Regions from separate parts of the Aquaspirillum sp. LM1 genome, predicted to be linked through region 1. Evidence: predicted binding sites of a transcription regulator. Region 1 holds the regulator's gene; the other holds the start of a gene.
The links. Region 1 encodes sigma-54, which starts transcription at its own class of promoters, with help from an activator protein. Its sites were predicted from a motif close to CTGGCACGCTTCATGCTT; they were not measured.

Region 1 (13,143 bases):
CCCTGCTGCGCAAAAGCGGTGTGGCGCTGGCCATTATCAGTGGCCGCAAGGCGCGCTGTGTGGAAGTGCGCGCCCAGGCGCTGGGCGTGGCGCATGTGTATCAGGGGATAGGCAACAAGGCCGAGGCGTTTGCCCAGCTGCTGGCCGATACCGGGCTGAGCGCGGCAGACTGTGCCTATATTGGCGACGATGTGATTGATTTGCCGGTGATGCGCCAGGTGGGCTTTGCCGTGGCGGTGCCAGATGCGCCCAATCTGGTGCGCAGCCACGCCCATTACGTGACCGGCAGCGCCGGCGGGCGCGGCGCAGTGCGCGAGCTGTGCGAACTGATCCTGCACGCCCAGGGCAAGCTGGATGACGCGCTGGCAGTGTATCTGGCATGAACCGTCGCCCTAACAAACTGTTTCCGCTGGTGCTGCTGGCGTTGCTGGCCGGGCTGACCTTCTGGCTGCAGTCGCTGACCGACTGGCTCAGCGCCAGCGTCAGCCATGACAAGCGCGCCGAAGCGCCAGACTACGTGGTGGAAGGCTTTACCGCCACGGTATTTGACGCCCAGGGCCAGGTTAAACAGCACCTGAGCGGCCAGCAGGCCTGGCAGCAACCCAATGACCCCACCATTCATTTGCTGCGCCCGCATTTGCGCCAGTACGCCGGTGCCGTGCTGCAACTGGAAATCATCGGCGACAATGGCCGCTATAACCCGAAAACCCGCATCAGCCAGTTTCCAGGTCAGGTCACCGTATTGCGTTACAGCCCAGGGCAGGACACCGCCAAACTGGTCAGCAGCCAGCTGACCATTGACACCGAGCAGCGTACCGCCCGTTCGCCGGCGCTGTCGGTGCTCAGCCGTGGCCCCAGCGTGGTGCGCAGCACTGGCTTCACTTACAACGATGTCACCCAGCAGGTCAAACTGCTGTCCAAGGTAAAGGTAACCCATGTTCCGACCCGTCAATGACCGCCTGCTGTCCGGCCTGCTGGCCATGGCGCTGACTGCCGTTTCTGCCCACAGCCTGGCCGAGCAGGGCGACCGCGACAAACCCATCCAGATCGAAGCCGACCGCGCCAGCCTGGATCAGCTTAAAGGCATCACCGTTTACGAGGGCAATGTGGTGGTCACCCAGGGCACCATTCTGCTGCGCGCCGCCCAGGTGACGGTCACCCAGGACAAAAACGGCGGCGATCTGGCCGTGGCTCACGGCAACCCGGCCACTTTCCGCCAGAAAATCGACGGCAAAAATGAATGGATGGACGCCCAGGGCCAGCGGATTGAATACGACAGCGGTAAAAATCTGGTTAAACTGTTCGACAACGCCAGAGTCAAGCGTGGCCAGGACATCGTGATGGGGCAGACCCTGGTCTACAATACCAAGGATGAAACCTTCATCGCCAACGGCCCCACCGGCGGTGCCAGCCCGGCCAAGGGCAGCGGCGGGCGGGTGACGGTGATTTTGCAGCCCAAGAAAAAGGATGGCCAATGAGCCGCAGCGTGCTCTCGGTACACCACCTGAACAAGCGCTATGGCAAGCGCACGGTGGTCAAGGATGTCTCGCTGGATATCAGCAGTGGCGAAGTGGTCGGCCTGCTCGGCCCCAATGGTGCCGGTAAAACCACCAGTTTTTACATGATTGTTGGCCTGGTCAGCGCTGATGGTGGCGAAATGCGCATCGATCAGCATGATATCCGCCATCTGCCCATCCATCAGCGTGCGCGCATGGGGCTGGGCTATCTGCCGCAGGAAGCATCGATCTTTCGCAAGATGACGGTCGAGGAAAACATCCTGGCCATTCTGGAAATTGCCGGTCGGCGCGGCGAAGACGCCGAAAACGAGCTGACCAGCCTGCTGGACGAACTCAATATCGGCCACCTGCGCGAATCGCCAGCACTGGCCCTGTCTGGCGGCGAGCGCCGCCGGGTGGAAATCGCCCGGGTGCTGGCCACCCGCCCGCGCTTCATCCTGCTGGATGAGCCGTTTGCCGGCGTGGATCCGATTGCCGTGCTGGACATTCAAAAAATCATTGCCTACCTGCGGGAACGCAATATCGGCGTGCTGATTACCGATCACAACGTCCGCGAGACCTTGTCGATCTGTGATCATGCCTACATTATCAACGAAGGTTCCGTGCTGGCCAAAGGCCGCCCCGACGAACTGGTGAGCGACGAAAACGTCAGACGGGTGTATCTTGGTGAACATTTCCGCCTGTAGGCGTGTGACAGCGTGATGAAGCCCGCGTAATGAAACAGAGCCTGCAACTTAAAGTCAGCCAGCAGCTGACCCTGACCCCGCAACTGCAACAGTCGATCCGGCTCTTGCAGCTTTCCACCTTGGACTTGCAGCAGGAAATTGAAAACATCCTGCACGACAACCCGATGCTGGAGCGTGACGAAGGCCAGCCCGATCCCCTGCCCAATACGGCGGACACCCCGGCCAGCAGCGCCGACACGCCCGGCAACGACAATAACGACGCGCCAGAGCCCAGCCGCGACGACGACGGCCCAGCCGATTCGCTGGAGCTGTCCGACTGGTCCAGCAGCGGTTCGGGCAACCACGACGACGATTTCGACCCGCACGCCAATATGGTGGCGGAAAAAACCCTGCGCGAGCACCTGCTTGACCAGGTGGCCGAACACGCGCTGCAAGCGCGCGACCGCGCCGTGGTCACCTTCCTGATCGAAGAACTCGACGACGATGGCTATCTCACCCAGTCGCTGGAAGAACTCGCCGCCCACCTGCCGGAAGAGCTCGGCGTGGACGCCGACGAACTGCAAGTGGGCCTGCGCCTGTTGCAGCAGTTTGAACCGGCGGGCGTGGGGGCCCGCTCGCTGGCCGAGTCGCTGACCCTGCAACTGGCCATCCTGCCGGACAGTCCGGTGCGCACGCTGGCCAAGGTGCTGATCAACGAACACCTGTCGCTCTTGGCGCACCGCGATTTCAACAAGCTCAAGCGCCAGCTGCACTGTGACGACGACATGCTCAAGGCGGTCACCCTGCTGGTGGCCTCGCTCAACCCGCGCCCGGCGGCCGGTTTTGGTCGCGACAACACCCAGTACATCGTGGCCGACGTGATGGTGCACAAAGGCCCGGAAGGCTGGCGCGCCCAGCTCAACCCGGCGGCGATGCCCAAGCTGCGGGTGAATTCGCTGTACGCCCATCTGCTGCAACACCACCGCGAAGGCGGCTCGCAGCTGACTGCGCAGTTGCAGGAAGCCAAATGGCTGATCCGCAATGTGCAGCAGCGCTTTGACACCATCCTGCGCGTATCCGAGGCCATCGTGGCGCGCCAGCAACAGTTTTTTGAGCTGGGCGAGGTGGGCATGCGCCCGCTGGTGCTGCGCGACATTGCCGACGAACTTGGCCTGCACGAATCCACCATCTCGCGGGTGACCACGCAAAAATTCCTTTTATGTCCACGGGGTATCTTCGAACTGAAATATTTCTTCGGCAGCGCGCTGGAAACCGATTCCGGCGGAGAATGCTCGGCCACTGCCATCAAGGCGCGGCTGCGCCTGCTGATTGGCAACGAAGACCCGAAAAAACCGCTTTCCGATTCGGCATTGGCTGATATGCTGGGCGCTGAAGGCATTCAGGTGGCGCGGCGGACGGTGGCCAAGTACCGCGAAGCCATGCAGATTCCGCCGGTCAACCTGCGCAAGTCGATCTGATCATGTTGTTCCGCCGTGGCCTGAGTGCCACGGCCTCAAGCCGGCTGTGGGCCGGCCGATGAAAGTATGACGGAGACCGGCCTGGGCATCAGGCCACTCCCTGCCGGCCACGCGGCGGGCCTTGTCCCGCCGCACAGCTTCAACCCGGCCCGTCCCGTTGGACGTGGCGTTTTTCCAGGAAGGAGTAAGGTTATGAACCTGAAAATCACCGGCATTCACCTCGACGTTACCCCCGCGCTGCGCGACTACATTGAAGCCAAGCTCGAACGCATCACCCGTCATGTCGATAACGTCACTTCTGTCGCCGTGACCTTGTCGGTAGACAAACTGGAACAAAAAGCCGAGGTGAACGTTCACCTCAAAGGCAAGGACATTCATGTCGAGGCCAGCAGCAGCGACATGTACGCCGCCCTGGACGCCCTGGCTGACAAGCTGGACCGCCAGGTGCTCAAATACAAGGAAAAACTGACCGACCACCACCCGGCAGACAAGGCCGCTGTGGTGCAGGCTCCGACCGAGGCCTAAAGCCCGCTTGGCGGCATGAGCGCCCAAGTGGCGGCGCGGTCGGGTTTCCTCCCGGCCAGATATCCACTACGGCGGAAACCTGCGGGTTTCCGCCCGTTCCTTCTTCCCAGCCATGTCAGCAGCGCAGATGCGCACGCTGCCCAGCCGGATCAAACCGGCGTAGAATGGCGCGGTTCCGTGAAAGCGTGGGTCACGCAATGAGTTTGATTGCCAAAATCCTGTCCCCCGAACATGTGCTGCTGGATCTGGATGTTTCCAGCAAGAAACGCGTGTTCGAGCAGGTCGGCATCCTGTTTGAAAACAGCCATGGCATCGCCCGCAGCGATGTGTTCGACTGTCTGTTTGCCCGAGAAAAACTCGGGTCAACCGGTCTGGGTCAGGGCGTGGCCATTCCGCATGGCCGGGCCAAGGGGCTGAAAGAAGCCACCGGGGCCTATATCCGGCTGAAAGCGCCGATTCCTTATGATTCACCCGATGGCAAACCGGTGCAAAGCCTGTTTGTCCTGCTGGTGCCCGATCAGGCCAATGACTTGCACCTGCAGGTATTGTCCGAACTGGCCCACCGATTTTCCAACCGCCAGCTGCGCGAAACGCTGTTGACCGTCGCCGACGCGGCCACCGCGTACCGCCTGCTGGCCGAGTGGCCTGCCCATGCCTAGCATCAGCGTTCGCCGTCTGTTCAATGACAACGTTAACAAGCTTGACCTGGTCTGGGTGGCCGGCACGTCGGGGGGCGATCATCGCATCCATACCGACGACCAGCGTCCCACCCTGGCGCTGGTGGGCCACGTCAATCTGATTCACCCCAATAGTGTGCAAGTGTTTGGCCTGGCCGAAGTGCAGTACCTCAACGCGCAATCGCCCGAAGAGGGCAAGCGCATGCTCGACCAGCTGTTTTCCCTGGCCATCTCGGCCATTATCGTCGCTAACGATCAAGCCCTGCCCAAGGGGCTGCGCAGCTACTGCGAACAGCACAATGTGCCGCTGATGACCTCGTCCCAGCCATCGCCCTATCTGATGGATGTGCTGCGCATTTACCTGGCCAGGGTGCTGGCTGCGTCCACCATCATGCATGGGGTATTTCTGGACGTGCTGGAAGTGGGCGTGCTGATTGCCGGCGAATCGTCGATGGGCAAGAGCGAGCTGGCGCTCGACCTGATTTCGCGCGGCCATGGCCTGGTGGCCGACGATGCGGTCGAGCTGTACCGCATTGGCCCGGAAACGCTGGAAGGCCGCTGTCCGGACGTGCTGCGCGATTTTCTGGAAGTACGCGGCCTGGGTATTCTGAACATCCGCACCATTTTTGGCGAAACCGCCGTGCGACCGAAAAAAGTGCTCAAGCTGATCATCCATCTGGTCAAGGCCACCGATCAATCCATGCGCGAGCTCGACCGGCTGAATATCCAGAGCGAAACCCAGGATATTCTGGATGTGGCGGTGCGCAAGGTCACCCTGCCGGTGGCCGCCGGGCGCAATCTGGCTGTGCTGGTAGAAGCCGCGGTACGCAACTACATCCTGCAGCTGCGCGGCATCGATAGCACCCGCGACTTTATCGAACGTCAAACCCGTTTCCTTCGAGAGCAGGAACATGCAACTGATCCTGATTAGCGGATTGTCTGGCTCAGGCAAGTCGGTCGCCCTGAAAATTCTGGAAGACTCCGGCTTTTACTGCGTTGACAATCTGCCCTCCACCCTGCTGCCGCAGCTGGTGGAAAATATCCATGCCTACCATTACCAGCGGGTGGCCATCAGCGTGGATACCCGCAGCGCGCCGATGCTGTCGCTGTTTCCCACTGCCGTGCATCAGCTGCGCAAGCTGGATATCGACCTGCGCCTGTTGTTTCTGGAAGCCAAAACCGAAACACTGATCAAGCGTTTTTCCGAAACGCGCCGTCGTCATCCGCTGTCGGAAGAGGGGCTGACCATCCCCGAGTGCATCGAAAAAGAACGCGAGATGCTGGCACCGATTCACGAGCTCAGCCAGCGCATCGACACCAGCGACCTCAGCGCCAACCAGCTGCGTGGCTGGGTGCGCCAGCTGGTGGACGCCGACAATTCGCGGCTGACGCTGATTGTGCAGTCGTTTGGCTTCAAGCATGGCATTCCGCTGGATTCCGACTTTGTGTTTGACGTGCGCTGCCTGCCCAACCCTTACTACGATCCGCAGCTGCGCCCATACACCGGGCTGGATGAGCCGGTGGCACATTTTCTGGCCGCCGAGCCGCAGGTGGAAATGATGTTTGAAGACATCCGCAGCCTGGTGGCGCGCTGGCTGCCGGAATTCTCCCGCGACAACCGCAGCTACCTCACCGTGGCGGTGGGCTGCACCGGCGGGCAGCATCGGTCGGTCTACTTGGCTCAACGCCTGGCCAGTGCATTTGCCGACGAGCAGGTGCTGATTCGCCATCGTCAACTGTGAGACCCACCCAGCTCAACCGGCTGCTGCCGCTGCTCTCCCCTGGTGATGGGCTGATGCTGCTGGCCGGGGCCGCTGTGGTGGTGGGCTGTTTTGTCAGCTTCTGGCAGGATGGCATTGCCGAAACCGTGGTGATTCGCGCCAACGGCCAGGTGTTTGCCACACTGAGCCTGCGTCACGATCGCCGGATTGAAGTCCCTGGTCCGCTGGGCACCACCGAAGTGCAGATTGCCAGTGGTCGGGTGCGCATCCTGCGCGACCCCAGTCCACGCCAGTATTGTGTGCGCCAGGGCTGGCTCAGCCGCCCCGGCCAGACCGCACTGTGCCTGCCCAACCGCACCGCCATTGATATTCCCCGCCGCCATGCGCCCTACGATAGCCTGAACTTCTGACTTGCATGCCGACACCCCCTCCCACCCTGACCCTCACCGCCCACGCCGACGACCTGCGCGTGGCGCAACTGGCCGCGCTGGCCGTGGTACTGTCGCTGGTTGACGCCGGCATTCCCACCCCGCTGCCCGGTCTGAAGCCGGGGCTGGCCAATATCATCACCCTGCTGGCGCTGACCCGGTTTGGCTGGCGGGTGGCGGTCAGTGTCAGCCTGATGCGCATTCTGGCGGCCAGCCTGCTGCTGGGCAGCTTGTTCACCCCCGGCTTTTTTCTCAGCCTGACCGGCGGGCTGTGCAGCCTGGCCGGGCTGGGGCTGGCGTACCGGCTGCTGCCGCGCCGGCTGTTTGGCCCAGTCAGCCTGAGCCTGGTGGCGGCATTTTGTCATGTGGCCGGCCAGCTGGCGCTGGCGCGGCTGTGGTTGATTCCCTCTGACGGCATTTTGTATTTTGTGCCGCCTTTTGCCCTGGCCGCCTGGCTGACCGGTCTGGTCAATGGCCTGGTGTGCGCCCTTTTGCTGAAAAACGATCCACTCCGATGACTGCTTCTTCCCCTCCGGCTTCCCCTCTCACCATCACCCTGGCCTTGACGGGTGCCTCCGGCCTGCCGTATGGCGTGCGCCTGCTGGAACACCTGCTGGCTGCCGGCTGCCGGGTCTGGCTGCTGTACTCGCAGGCGGCGCAGATTGTCGCCCAGCAGGAAATGCAGCTGACCCTGCCCAGCCAGCCCAAGGCGCTGCAAGCGCTGTGGCGCGAACAATACGGCTGTGGCGAGCGGCTGTCGGTGTTTGGCCGCGAAGAATGGTTTGCCCCGCCGGCATCCGGCTCCAATCCGGCAGACGCCATGGTGGTATGCCCGTGCTCGATGGGCACGCTGGCGGCGATTGCCCATGGCCTGAGCGACAGCCTGATTGAACGGGCGGCAGACGTCAGCATCAAGGAAAAACGCCCGTTGATCCTGGTGCCACGGGAAACCCCGCTGTCGGTGATCCATCTGGAAAACCTGCTTAGCCTGGCCCGGCTGGGCGTGGTGATCCTGCCGCCGAGCCCCGGCTTTTACACCCATCCCACCTCGGTGGCGGATATGGTCGACTTTGTTGTCGCCCGCATCCTCGACCAACTGCATATCCCGCACCAGCTGATGCCGCGCTGGGGAGAGTCCCGCTCATGATGCCGCTGTTTGACCTGACCACCATCCGCTCGATTGAAACCGCCGCCGCCGAGGCCGGCGTCAACCTGATGGCCCGCGCCGGCCTGGCCATTGCCGAATGGATTGGTGCCCGCTACCCGGCCAGCGCCAGCGTGCTGGCCGTCACCGGGCGCGGTAATAATGGCGGCGACGCCTTGGTGGCCGGCGCGCTGCTGCTGGCGCGTGGCTACCGGGTGGATGCACTGCTGCCCATGGGCGAGCCCGGCAGCATGGAAGCCATTGCCGCGCTCAGCGCCTTTCGGGCGGCAGGCGGACAGGTACTGTCCGGCTGGGATCAGGCGCAAGGCTATGCGCTGGCGCTGGATGGCCTGTTTGGCATTGGCCTGAGCCGGCCCCTGCAGGATTCGGCGCGGCGCACCGTCGAGCGGCTGAATGACCTGGACTGCCCGATTCTGGCGCTGGACTGCCCATCCGGCCTGGACGCCTGGAGCGGCATGCCCAAGCCGGTGGCGGTACGCGCCGACGCCACGCTGACCTTTATCTGCCCAAAACCGGGGCTGTACACCGGCGATGGCCGCGACTACAGCGGCGACATCACCCTGGCCGCCCTTGGCCTGCCAGAAGACTGGTGCCCCCCCTGGCCGGCCAATTGCGGCGCGCTGAACCTGCCTGACAGCCTGGCGCTGGATGCGCTGCAGCGCGCCGGCAACAGCCACAAGGGCGATTACGGCAGCGTGGCCGTGCTCGGCGGCGCATCCGGCATGGGCGGTGCGGTGTTGCTGGCCGCCCGTGCCGCCCTGCTCAGTGGAGCCGGCAAGGTGTTTGCCGGCTTTGCCGGCGAGTGCCCGCCGCTGGACCCGCTGTATCCGGAACTGATGCTGCGCGACGCCGCCAGCCTGCTGGAACAGCCCGACCTGTCGGTGCTGGCCATCGGCCCCGGCCTGGGCACTGCCACCAGCGCTGCGCTGCTGCTGGAACACGCGCTGGAACAGCCGCTGCCCTGCGTGCTGGACGCCGATGCGCTCAATCTGCTGGCCCATCACCCGGCGCTGGCCGAACGGGTACGCCAGCATCCCGCTCCCTGTGTGCTGACCCCGCACCCCGGCGAAGCCGCCCGCCTGCTGGGCAGCAGTGTGGCCGACAGCCAGGCAGACCGCATTGGCAGCGCCCGCGCGCTGGCCGAGCGGTTTCAGGCGGTGGTAGTGCTTAAGGGGGCAGGCAGCCTGATTGCCCGCCCAGGTGGCCACTACCGGCTGAACCCCACCGGCCACGCCGGCATGGCCGCCGCAGGCCAGGGCGACACCCTGACCGGGCTGATTGCCGGCCTGATGGCCCAGGGCTGCCCGGCCTTTGACGCCTCTGCAATGGCCTGCTGGCTGGCCGGGCGCGGGGCAGAGCGCCTGGCCCGACGCGGCGTGGGTCCGGTCGGGCTGACGGCCAGCGAAACAGCCCAGGCCGCACGGGCGGAGCTTAACCGCTGGCTGCATCCGGCTGCCAACGGTTAAGCGGATGTGCGGCAGTCTGGTCATCCGGGCTTCAAGGGTGTAACAGGCCGGTTTAGCGGACAAGAAGCCCGCTCAAACCCGTGAGCATTGGCCCATTGACTCGGACGAGCTGGCCAAAGTTTTTAGCGACTTAGGCATCGCATTTTGCACAATGGGGTGAACGGGTGCGCGAGAGCGGTATGGTGATCAAGGCCGTTTGACACCCACCGTAACCAGATAGGCCACAGCCCGATGGCGTCGCCGGAGCGCGCAGAGGTCAGGCGGTGAGTTCGTGTGTCAGCTCGGGATGCTTGATGATCAGGCGCAACAGGCAGGCCACAGCGCCGGGCGGCGTGAAGCGCCCCTGCTCCCAGTCGCGCAACGTTGCTACCGGCGTATCAATCCGTTCAGCGAACGCGGCCTGCGTCAGTCCGGACTTCTCCCGCGCCTGGCGCACCAGGATTTGCTCAGGCGTGGTCACGCGCCCGACAATACCCGCCCTGGCTTGCGCCAAGGATTCGCGCAGCCCTTCGATGGACTGACCGGCATCGACCTCTATCGCTTTGGCAACCTTTTCAATATCAAGATTCTTCATACCCATGTTTCGCTCCTTTAACAGCTTTAGCGGGGATGGTGGATTGCTCAGATTTCACATAGACCGCCAGTAGCACAATGACGCCATCTTCCAGTATGTTGAAATAGATGACGCGCGCGCCGCCTCGCTTACCCTTGCCTTGCGCTGCCCAGCGTACTTTGCGCGCACCCTCCGTACCCGGAATCACATCCCCGGAAAGTGGGTTGCAAGCAATCCACTCAATAAAGCCGTCAAGTTCGTCGTCTGACCAAACTCTGCGAGCCTGAGCTTGGAATTCTGGGGTTTCAGTGACCGTGTACATGAATTGAATTATGCGGGATACCCGTATAAACGCAAGGAGATGGAATGGTTTGAACGTTTCAATGGCCGCATCAGCGAAGTGCTGGCCACCCACCGCTTTGAGTCTGGCCAGAATCTGGCGCAGACGCTGGAGCAGAGGGAAAAATCTCGCCGGGCCTCGTGCTGTCATCCCCTGTTAGACCCTCTGAGAGCAAAAGCCGCTATGCTGTGCTGATTATCCCATCAGCAAGGAAAATGGCATGGTTACCCTGGAAATATCCGGCACGGCGTTGAATCCACTGGAGGCGACAAGCCCGCTGGGGGCTTCTGGCTGGCGCGGTGTCAGTTTTGCGCTGAACGCTGGCGCGCGTGGTGATGGTGCCAGCGTGGCTCGGGTTGAATTGCAGGACAGTGATGTGCTGCTGCTGGAACTGGACAACGGCATGCAATGGCTATTGCCCGCTGACGAGGCGCACACCCTGCTGGGCAGCGAGGCGCGTGATGGCAGCCAAGCTGGCGTGCTGCGCATTGGCGCTGCGCTGAACCTTGGCGATCAACAGTCCCGCGATGGTCTGGGGCATTGGCTGCTGAAATCGCTGACTGTATTTCAGGAAGGCCCGGCTGGCATGACGGCGCTGGCCGCCGCTGGCGCGTTTCAGGACCGCGAACTGGAAAACCGTCAGGGGCTGTATCGCATTGATCGCGAGTGCTGGCAGCTGAATGCGCTGGACAGCCCGATGCCGGCCAGCACACAGCCGGCGCTGCTATTCATCCATGGCACCGCCTCATCCACCACCGGCAGTTTTTCCAAGCTGTGGGAGGTTGATGGCACTAGGCAAAAATTGGCCGAATGCTACTCCAATCGCATCTATGGCTTTGAACACCGCTCACTCACCGATAGCCCAATCCGCAATGCACTGGCGCTGGCGCATGCCTTGCCGGTCGGCCAGACGCTGCATGTGGTGTCGCATTCGCGCGGCGGCATGGTGGGTGAATTGCTGGCGCGCGCCAATCGGCTGGACGCTGAGCCATTCACCGCAGCAGAACGCGAGGCCTTTGCCCATGCGGGTGAGGGTCATGCCGAAGATGCCGTCCTGCTGACTGAGCTGGGCCAGGTGCTGCAAAGCAAGAAACTGCGCATCGAGCGTTTTGTGCGCGTGGCGGCACCAGTGCGCGGCACCACGCTGGCTTCTGGCCGGCTGGACCGCTGGGCCAGCGTAATGCTCAATGTGCTGGGTGGCGGTCTCAAGCTGCTGGGTGCGCCGGTGGTTTGCCACGCCTACGACGCGCTGAAAAACTTTCTGCTGGCGGTGGTGCGCGAACGCACCGATGCCAAGGTGTTGCCTGGTCTGGCGGCGATGATGCCAGACTCGCCGCTGGTGGCGCTGCTCAACGCCCCTGACGTGGACATCGACGCCAGCGTGCATGTGCTGGCCGGCAGCTACCAGGGCGACAGCCTGCTGAGTTGGCTGGCCAGCCGGCTGACCGAATCATTTTACGGCGGCCAGACCGATCTGGTGGTGAATACGCCGTCGATGAGCGGCGGTGCGGCGCGGCGGCGCGGCCTATGGCAGTTGTTCCTGGCGGGCGAGCAGGTGACCCACTTCAGCTATTTTTCCCGCAAACCAAGCGTCAGCGCCCTGCTGGATGCGCTGGCCGGCAACAATCAGCACTTTACCCAACTGGCCGCGCCATCGCGCCAGCCGATTGCCCGTTCGGCCAGCCAGGCGGCGCAACAAGGCCCGATTGTGCTCATCCTGCCCGGCATCATGGGCAGCCACCTGGCAGAGGGTGACAATCGCATCTGGCTGGATCCCCTCAGTCTGGGTGCCGGGCAGATGCGCCAGCTGGCGGTGAATGCCATGGGACAAAGCGAGTATGCCATCAGCGTGCAAGGCTGGACTGCCGCCTACTACCAGCCATTTGCCGACTATCTGGACAGCCAGGGCATGGAGGCGCGGCCATTCTGCTACGACTGGCGCTTATCGCTGGCTGACAGCGCCAAGTGCTTTGCCGCAGCGTTTGATCTGGCGGCGGAACACGCGGCACGCCGCAACAAGCCGCTGTATGTGGCGGCGCATTCGATGGGTGGCTTGGTGGCGCGACTGGCGCTGAACCAGCCCGACAGCAGCGGCGCGGCGCGCTGGCGCGTGTTGACGCGCCAGGGAGGCCGGCTGGTGCAGTTTGGCACGCCTAACCAGGGGTCGCTCAGTATGCTGACCGTGCTGCTGGGCCGTGACCGGCTGACCCGCCGTCTGAGCCTGCTGGCCGAAGCGCTTGGGCGAAAAGGCGAGCTGCTGGAGGTGGTGCGCCACTATCCCGGTGTGCTGGAGCTGCTGCCATGGCCGCAAGAGGATGTCAGTCAGGATTATTTCGCCGCCAGCAGTTGGGCCGATCTGGCGCAGGACGACGCACGCCACCGCCTGAACTGGCAAGCGCCGGAAGCCGACGCACTGGCGCACGCACGGGCGGTGGTCCAGACCCTGCAGCAATCCCCTCTGCCGCCGGAGCAGTGCGCGTATGTGGCTGGCCGCGCACGCACGCCTGCCGCCGTGCGCGTGCAGCAAGGCCAGCTGGAAATTGCCTGGAGTGAAGACGGCGATGGTCGGGTGCTCTGGCAGGATGGATGCCCGTCCGGGGTGGCCATC
Region 2 (5,770 bases), 610 kb from region 1:
CCTATGCATGTCATATTGGCAAATACTATGCCATTAGACTTGAGGTGTCATGTGGTTTATCCGCATGTGCATGCCGTTGCATGCACATCAGCGCCCACGAGATGTGCAGGGTGATGTCATGCCCAGATTTGCGCTGATCACTGTCACGCAGCCACAGCGTATTGGCATGCAATACCGATAGGAAAATATAGGAAAGTAATCGCAGTGATATCCCCGCCACCACCATCAACCGATAGTGCCCGGCGTGCCGCTCACGGCACGTCGCCCTCCAACAGGGCTGCGCACCGTGAGCGGCGTGTGCGTTACAGCACGCCACCCAGCAGCAGGCCGCCGGTCAGCGCCATGCCGCCGCCGATGACTTGCAGCAGCACACGGCTACGATTCACCAGGCTTTGGCCCAGGCCAAAGCCGGCCAGATGCAGCAGCGCGGTGACGGCGGCAAAGCCAGCGCCGTACAGCCAGAAGCTGCCGCCAGCCGGGGCTTCGGCACCATGGGCGTAGCCGTGGAACAGGGCAAAGCCGGCGATCATGGCCACGGCAGCCAGAGTGGGCACGCGCACGGCCAGCGACACCATCAGACCCAGCACCAGCACCGACAGGGCAATGCCGGTTTCGATGGCGGGCAGGTTCAGGCCCAGATGGCCAGCGACGCCGCCCAGCAGCATGGCCAGCACAAAGCTGGCCGGCAGCGCCAGCCGGGCCGAGCCGCCCAGCATGGCACCCCAGATGCCCACGGCCACCATGGCCAGCAGGTGGTCGGCACCGGAAATGGGGTGGGCCAGGCCGGCAAACAGGTCGAAATGTTCATGCGCGCCGGTGTGGGCAACAGCCAGCGGGGCGGCCAGGGTGGCCAGCACGGCCAGGGCGGAGCGAAGTTTCACCATATCATCCTCTTGAAAGTGGGCTTGGGTTGTGGCCAGCGCGGTACTGCTGGGCCGCCCGTTATCAGAATTACATCCAACTGTACGCTGTTACACGAAGCGTGCCAGGCCCGCCGGGATGGGAGGGGAAATGGCAGATGGCCCCGCTTGCCCCGGCAAAGCACTGGCATGTGGGATTAACAGCATAAAATCACTGGCTTGGCGGATGGGCTGTGGCTTTTGCGCTGGCTGGGCGGCCACGGCAAGGCGCTGGCCCTGGGTCAAGCTTGATTACAGTCTAATCACTTGGCACACAATATGGAATCCTGCTAACCGGTTTTCAGCCAAGCCGCTCGCCCTTAAGAAGTGCTTACAAAATGTGGCGAACAGTCCTGGCTAGTAATCAGTCACGTTGAAACACAGGGGCACAGTCCGCACCCCACCCCACAATGCCAACCCCCCACGGCGCACGATGTGGCGCAGCCTGGGTTCCCGCCTGCGCGGGAACGACACGTGAGGCCAGGCTCATGCCGAAAAAGGTCTAATCACCCATCACCTTGAAACGCAAGGGCATATGTGAGCAAGCTGACGTCGGGCATCTCAATTTGTTCTGTTAAAACAAATCTTTGTCTTGCTTTGCCACAGCCAACCACCCGCCGCACTTCACCCCGTCATTCCCGCGCAGGCGGGAATCCAGAAGCATCCACAGCGTGCAGCAGGTGCGTGCTCTCACCACCCCACGATGCCAATCCCCCACGGCGCACGATGTGGCACCGTCTGGGTTCCCGCCTGCGCGGGAACGACACGTGAGGTGAGGCGCATGCCGAAAGAGGTCTAGGGTCACGCTGAATTGATTCAGAAAAATCGTTTTTGCCAAAAGCAATACCCAGCAAAATCAACACTCTGGATTCCCGCCTGCTCAGGAATGACGATTTTTTCAGCGTATCCTTTAGCCATCAGCCAGCGGCAGGCGCAGGGTAAAGCAGGCACCGCCTTCTGCTGCATTGTCGGCACGCAGCTGGCCGCCATGCTGCTCGACGATGCCAAAGCTGATGGACAGCCCCAACCCCGTGCCTTCGCCCACCGGCTTGGTGGTGAAAAACGGCTCAAACAGCCGCTGCTGCACGGCAGGCGACAGGCCAGGGCCGTTGTCGGCCACCCGCACCCAGGCGCAGCCGTCGGCCAGGTGCAGGCTGACGCTGACCTTGGGCGCGGGTTGGCCGGCGGTGGCGTCCACGGCGTTTTGCAGCAGGTTGATCAGTACCTGCTGGATACGCCCGGCTGCGCCGCACAGCATCACCGGGCTGTCTGGCAGGTCCAGGCGCAGCTGCACCTGGGCGGGAGCGGCTTTTTCTACCCAGTGGGCCGAGCGGCGCACGGCGTCGGCCAGGTCAAAGCGCTCTGCGCCGCCCCGGTCGGTGGCGGAAAAGCGCTTGAGGCCGTCCACAATTGCCGCCGAGCGTTCTGCGCCTTCCATCAGCCCGTCAATTAATGACGGCAGGTCGGCCAGAATGGCATCGATGCGCAGGCGGCGGCGCAGGGCGGCCAGTTCGGCGCTTTGTTCGCTGGCGTGTACGGCGGCCAGATAATCGCTCAGATGGCGGCCATAGCGTTGCATGGCGTGGGCGTTGCCCAGCACAAAGCTGATCGGGTTGTTCAGTTCATGCGCCACGCCGGCCACCAGCCGGCCCAGCGAGGCCATTTTTTCGGCTTGCACCAGCTGCGCCTGGGTGCGCTGGAGCGCGTCGTGGGCTTCGGCCAGTTCGGTGTGTTTGGCTTCCAGCGCTTCTTGCGAGGCCACCAGCTCGCGAAACACTTCGTCCATTTTGCTGACCACTTCGCTCCAGGTGCCAGGGTCGAGGGCGGTGTCGTCGGACAGGTGGGCGGCGCTGATGGCGGCGGGGGTCAGGCGGGGTGAGCTCATGGTGGTTCAGTGCACCGTACAAACCATACAGGGATCAAACGAACGCACCACATGCTGGATGCGCACGTCCTGATTGGCCACGCCTTCCAGGGCAATTTCCAGCGGGCCGGGCTGGCCGTGGGCGTCACGCGGGGAAAAGTTCCAGCTGGTTGGCGCAATGATCTGATAACGGCTGATGCGCCCACCTTCCACGCTGGCCCAGTGGCCCAGTGCGCCGCGTGCGGCTTCGGTCAGCCCGGCGGCCATGCCATCGGTGAGCGGGGTGTGGGTGGGCGGTTGGATAAATGGCTCAGACAGTTCCAGCGCGGCCAGCCAGCACTGAATTGCCTGCACCAGCCAGGCGGCTTCGATCTGACGGGCCAGCAGGCGGGTGAGCACCGAGCCGCCGTGCTGGCGCACCAGCGCGGTCAGACACGGTTGGCCCGCCAGCAGCTGGCGGGCCAGTGCACCCGTTTCAGCGGGCAACCCGGCCAGGCGTGGTGCTTTGTTCCAGCTGTAAGCGCCGTGCTTGTGCGGGTTGGGCAGGGTATCGCCTGCGGCGGGATGACGCGGCGGTGCGGCCTCATACCAGCTGTGGCTGACATCTTCGCTCAGCAGGCTCAGGTCCAGCGGCTGCGCGCGCCCGTCGGCCCACAGCCCGGCTGGCCACGGTGCGTTCCCCTGGTTGTGGTAGGCGGCAAACGCCAGAAAACGGTCGCCCGCCCGGCCCAGCCGGGCAAAGTCCAGCGCATCGGCGGCGCGCAGCCAGCGCCCGGCGTCGCCAGCCCCGGCGCGCAGCGCGTCCAGATCATCTGGCTGTTGCAGCGCCAGCATCTGTTCGATGGGCACGCCCAGCAGCACGGTTTCGACAAACTGGCGCACCTCGGCCAGCCAGCCCAGCAGGCGCAGGCGCTCCACTGCGTCCACCGTGCGGGTCACGCCGCCGGGCTGCAGGGCCAGGGTGTGCGGCCAGCGTCCGGCCAGCAAGCCCACCATGCGCAGCAGGGTGGCGCGCGCTGCCAGCCATTGCCGCGCCGCCGGGCCGCCACTGCCCAGCCGCGCGGCCCAGTCGGCGTGCCAGGGCTGGCCGGCATAGTCGGCGTGAGCCAGGTCGGGGGCAAAAAACAGGTAAAAATGGGTGAGGTGGTCGGCCAGGTTTTCGCAGGCGTGGACAATATTCATCACCCGCTCGCCGTTGGCGGCCGGGCTGACGCCGGTCAGCGCCTGAATCAGCCGCACCGCCGCCACCGACTGCGATACCGAACAAATGCCGCAAATGCGTGGCACCACCACCAGCGCATCGGCCAAAGGCCGGCCCACCAGCGCACGCTCAAAGCCGCGATACATCGGGCTGGTCACCTGGGCGCTGCTCACCCGTTCGCCGTCCAGGGTCAGGTTAACCGCCAGATCGCCCTCCACCCGGTTGAACGGGCCCAGAATCTTGCGGCTCATCGACGTTTTCCTGTGGGTGGGGTGGGGGCAATGTCCAGCCGGTCAGACTGGGCGTTATGGCGCAGCCGCGCCGGGGTGGCCGACTTGGACAACGCCGACAGCGCCACAAACCAGGCTTTGGGCATGTCGGATGGCAAGATGGTGGGCAGGCCAGCCAGTTTGGGCGTGGTCAGCGGCTGACGGTGTGGCGCGGCAAAGTCTGGCGCGGTGCAGTCGATGCAGGAAAACCCGCCTTTCAGGCACGAGCTGCCGCCATGCCAGGGGCGGATATTGCAATCGGCGTGCGCCTGGGTACCGCGACAGCCCAGGTGTTCAATCAGACAGCCTTGCTGGCCGAGCGCGTGGGCAGTGGCTTTGAATTCGTAAAACTCGTTGCGCGGGCAGCCATGGTGCACCAGCCGGTCGGCATAGAAGCGCGGGCGCTGCAGGCTGTCCAGCCCGCTGGCGGGCAAGGCGTGGGCGGCCAGCAGCGCCAGGGTGTCCAGCACCCAGCCGGGGTGCGTGGGGCAGCCGGCAATATTCACCACCGGCAAACCGCCACGGGCAATAAAACCCGCGCCCAGCACGCCACCGGGCTGGTCGCCATCAAACTGCAGGCCGCGCCCGCCAATGCCAGCATCGTCAGCCGCGCCCACCCCGCCAAACGCGGCACAGCCTCCCACCGCCACCACACACTGGGCCACCCTGGCCAGCCGCGCCACCCGTGCCACCAGCGGTTCGCCACCGCCCAGGGTCTGGCACTGGCCGGCAAATGCGGTCAGCAGCGCACCTTCAATGCACAGGATGTCCAACGGCTGCCGACCCGCTTCCATGGCGTCCAGCGTGGCCAGCAGCTCGGTTCCGCTCAGCGCCGACAGCGATGGATGCCAGACCAGCTCGATCCCGGCTTGCGCCAGCGCCGTCAGGCAATCGGGCGATTCGGCGGTCAGCAGCGACATCGAACACCCGCCACAGCCCCCCGCACCCAGCCAGACCAGGGTTTTCATCGGCATGGCGGGGTAGGGCGAAGGGAGGGCAGAAAACAGGCAGCGGGCATGGGCAGGCAATCCGGAAGGGCAAGGTAGGCATTATATCGGGCTGACGGCGGGCGGGCAGGGCTGGGGCGCGACGGATCAGGATAATCACCTGCCCCATACTTCACGGCCCGTAAGCTGACGTGGTCTAGGCGGCTCACCTGCGCGGGTGTGCGCTGCCCGCTGTGCGGGGGACGCATCGGGGCAAAGGGCTTGTTGCAGCTACTTATTAGATGGGGCTGCTGTTGGCGTGGAATCCACCGTCAATGCCGTGTTTCGCCAAACACCTCATCCAGCGACGTGGCATCCAGCACCCGGTCGCCCCAGGTTTCCAGCTGGGCGGGCGTGGCGGCGGCAATGCTGGCCAGCAGTGTGGCCGACAGCGCACCAAAACGGCGGGTCAACAGTCGTTGCAGCAACAAGGCTTCACCCTGTTGCATACCCTGCTGAATACCTTGCTGCACCCCTTTCTGCATGCCCTGCTGAATGCCTTTCTGCATGCCCTTCTCAATTCCCTGCTGCATCCCCTGAAGCATGCCCTG

Region 2: a site for sigma-54 is predicted at 972-989, ahead of BXU06_RS04365 (HupE/UreJ family protein). Genes of this name have one in related genera too.

Annotation. Positions count from the first base shown of each region.
Region 1 is NZ_CP019509.1:368,921-382,063, reverse strand. Features, by position in the region: gene kdsC (3-deoxy-manno-octulosonate-8-phosphatase KdsC) at 1-383, shown strand, start outside; gene lptC (LPS export ABC transporter periplasmic protein LptC) at 380-955, shown strand; gene lptA (lipopolysaccharide transport periplasmic protein LptA) at 936-1,478, shown strand; gene lptB (LPS export ABC transporter ATP-binding protein) at 1,475-2,203, shown strand; gene BXU06_RS01715 (RNA polymerase factor sigma-54) at 2,233-3,660, shown strand; gene hpf (ribosome hibernation-promoting factor, HPF/YfiA family) at 3,853-4,185, shown strand; gene ptsN (PTS IIA-like nitrogen regulatory protein PtsN) at 4,383-4,844, shown strand; gene hprK (HPr(Ser) kinase/phosphatase) at 4,837-5,793, shown strand; gene rapZ (RNase adapter RapZ) at 5,774-6,604, shown strand; gene BXU06_RS01690 (NusG domain II-containing protein) at 6,601-6,993, shown strand; gene BXU06_RS01685 (Gx transporter family protein) at 6,999-7,529, shown strand; gene BXU06_RS01680 (flavin prenyltransferase UbiX) at 7,526-8,158, shown strand; gene BXU06_RS01675 (NAD(P)H-hydrate dehydratase) at 8,155-9,642, shown strand; gene BXU06_RS01670 (DNA-binding transcriptional regulator) at 9,899-10,216, opposite strand; gene BXU06_RS01665 (hypothetical protein) at 10,203-10,685, opposite strand; gene BXU06_RS01660 (CHAT domain-containing protein) at 10,756-13,143, shown strand, end outside.
Region 2 is NZ_CP019509.1:983,145-988,914, reverse strand. Features, by position in the region: gene BXU06_RS04365 (HupE/UreJ family protein) at 303-884, opposite strand; gene BXU06_RS04360 (sensor histidine kinase) at 1,810-2,784, opposite strand; gene BXU06_RS04355 (nickel-dependent hydrogenase large subunit) at 2,791-4,215, opposite strand; gene BXU06_RS04350 (hypothetical protein) at 4,212-5,201, opposite strand; gene BXU06_RS04345 (Rpn family recombination-promoting nuclease/putative transposase) at 5,492-5,770, opposite strand, start outside.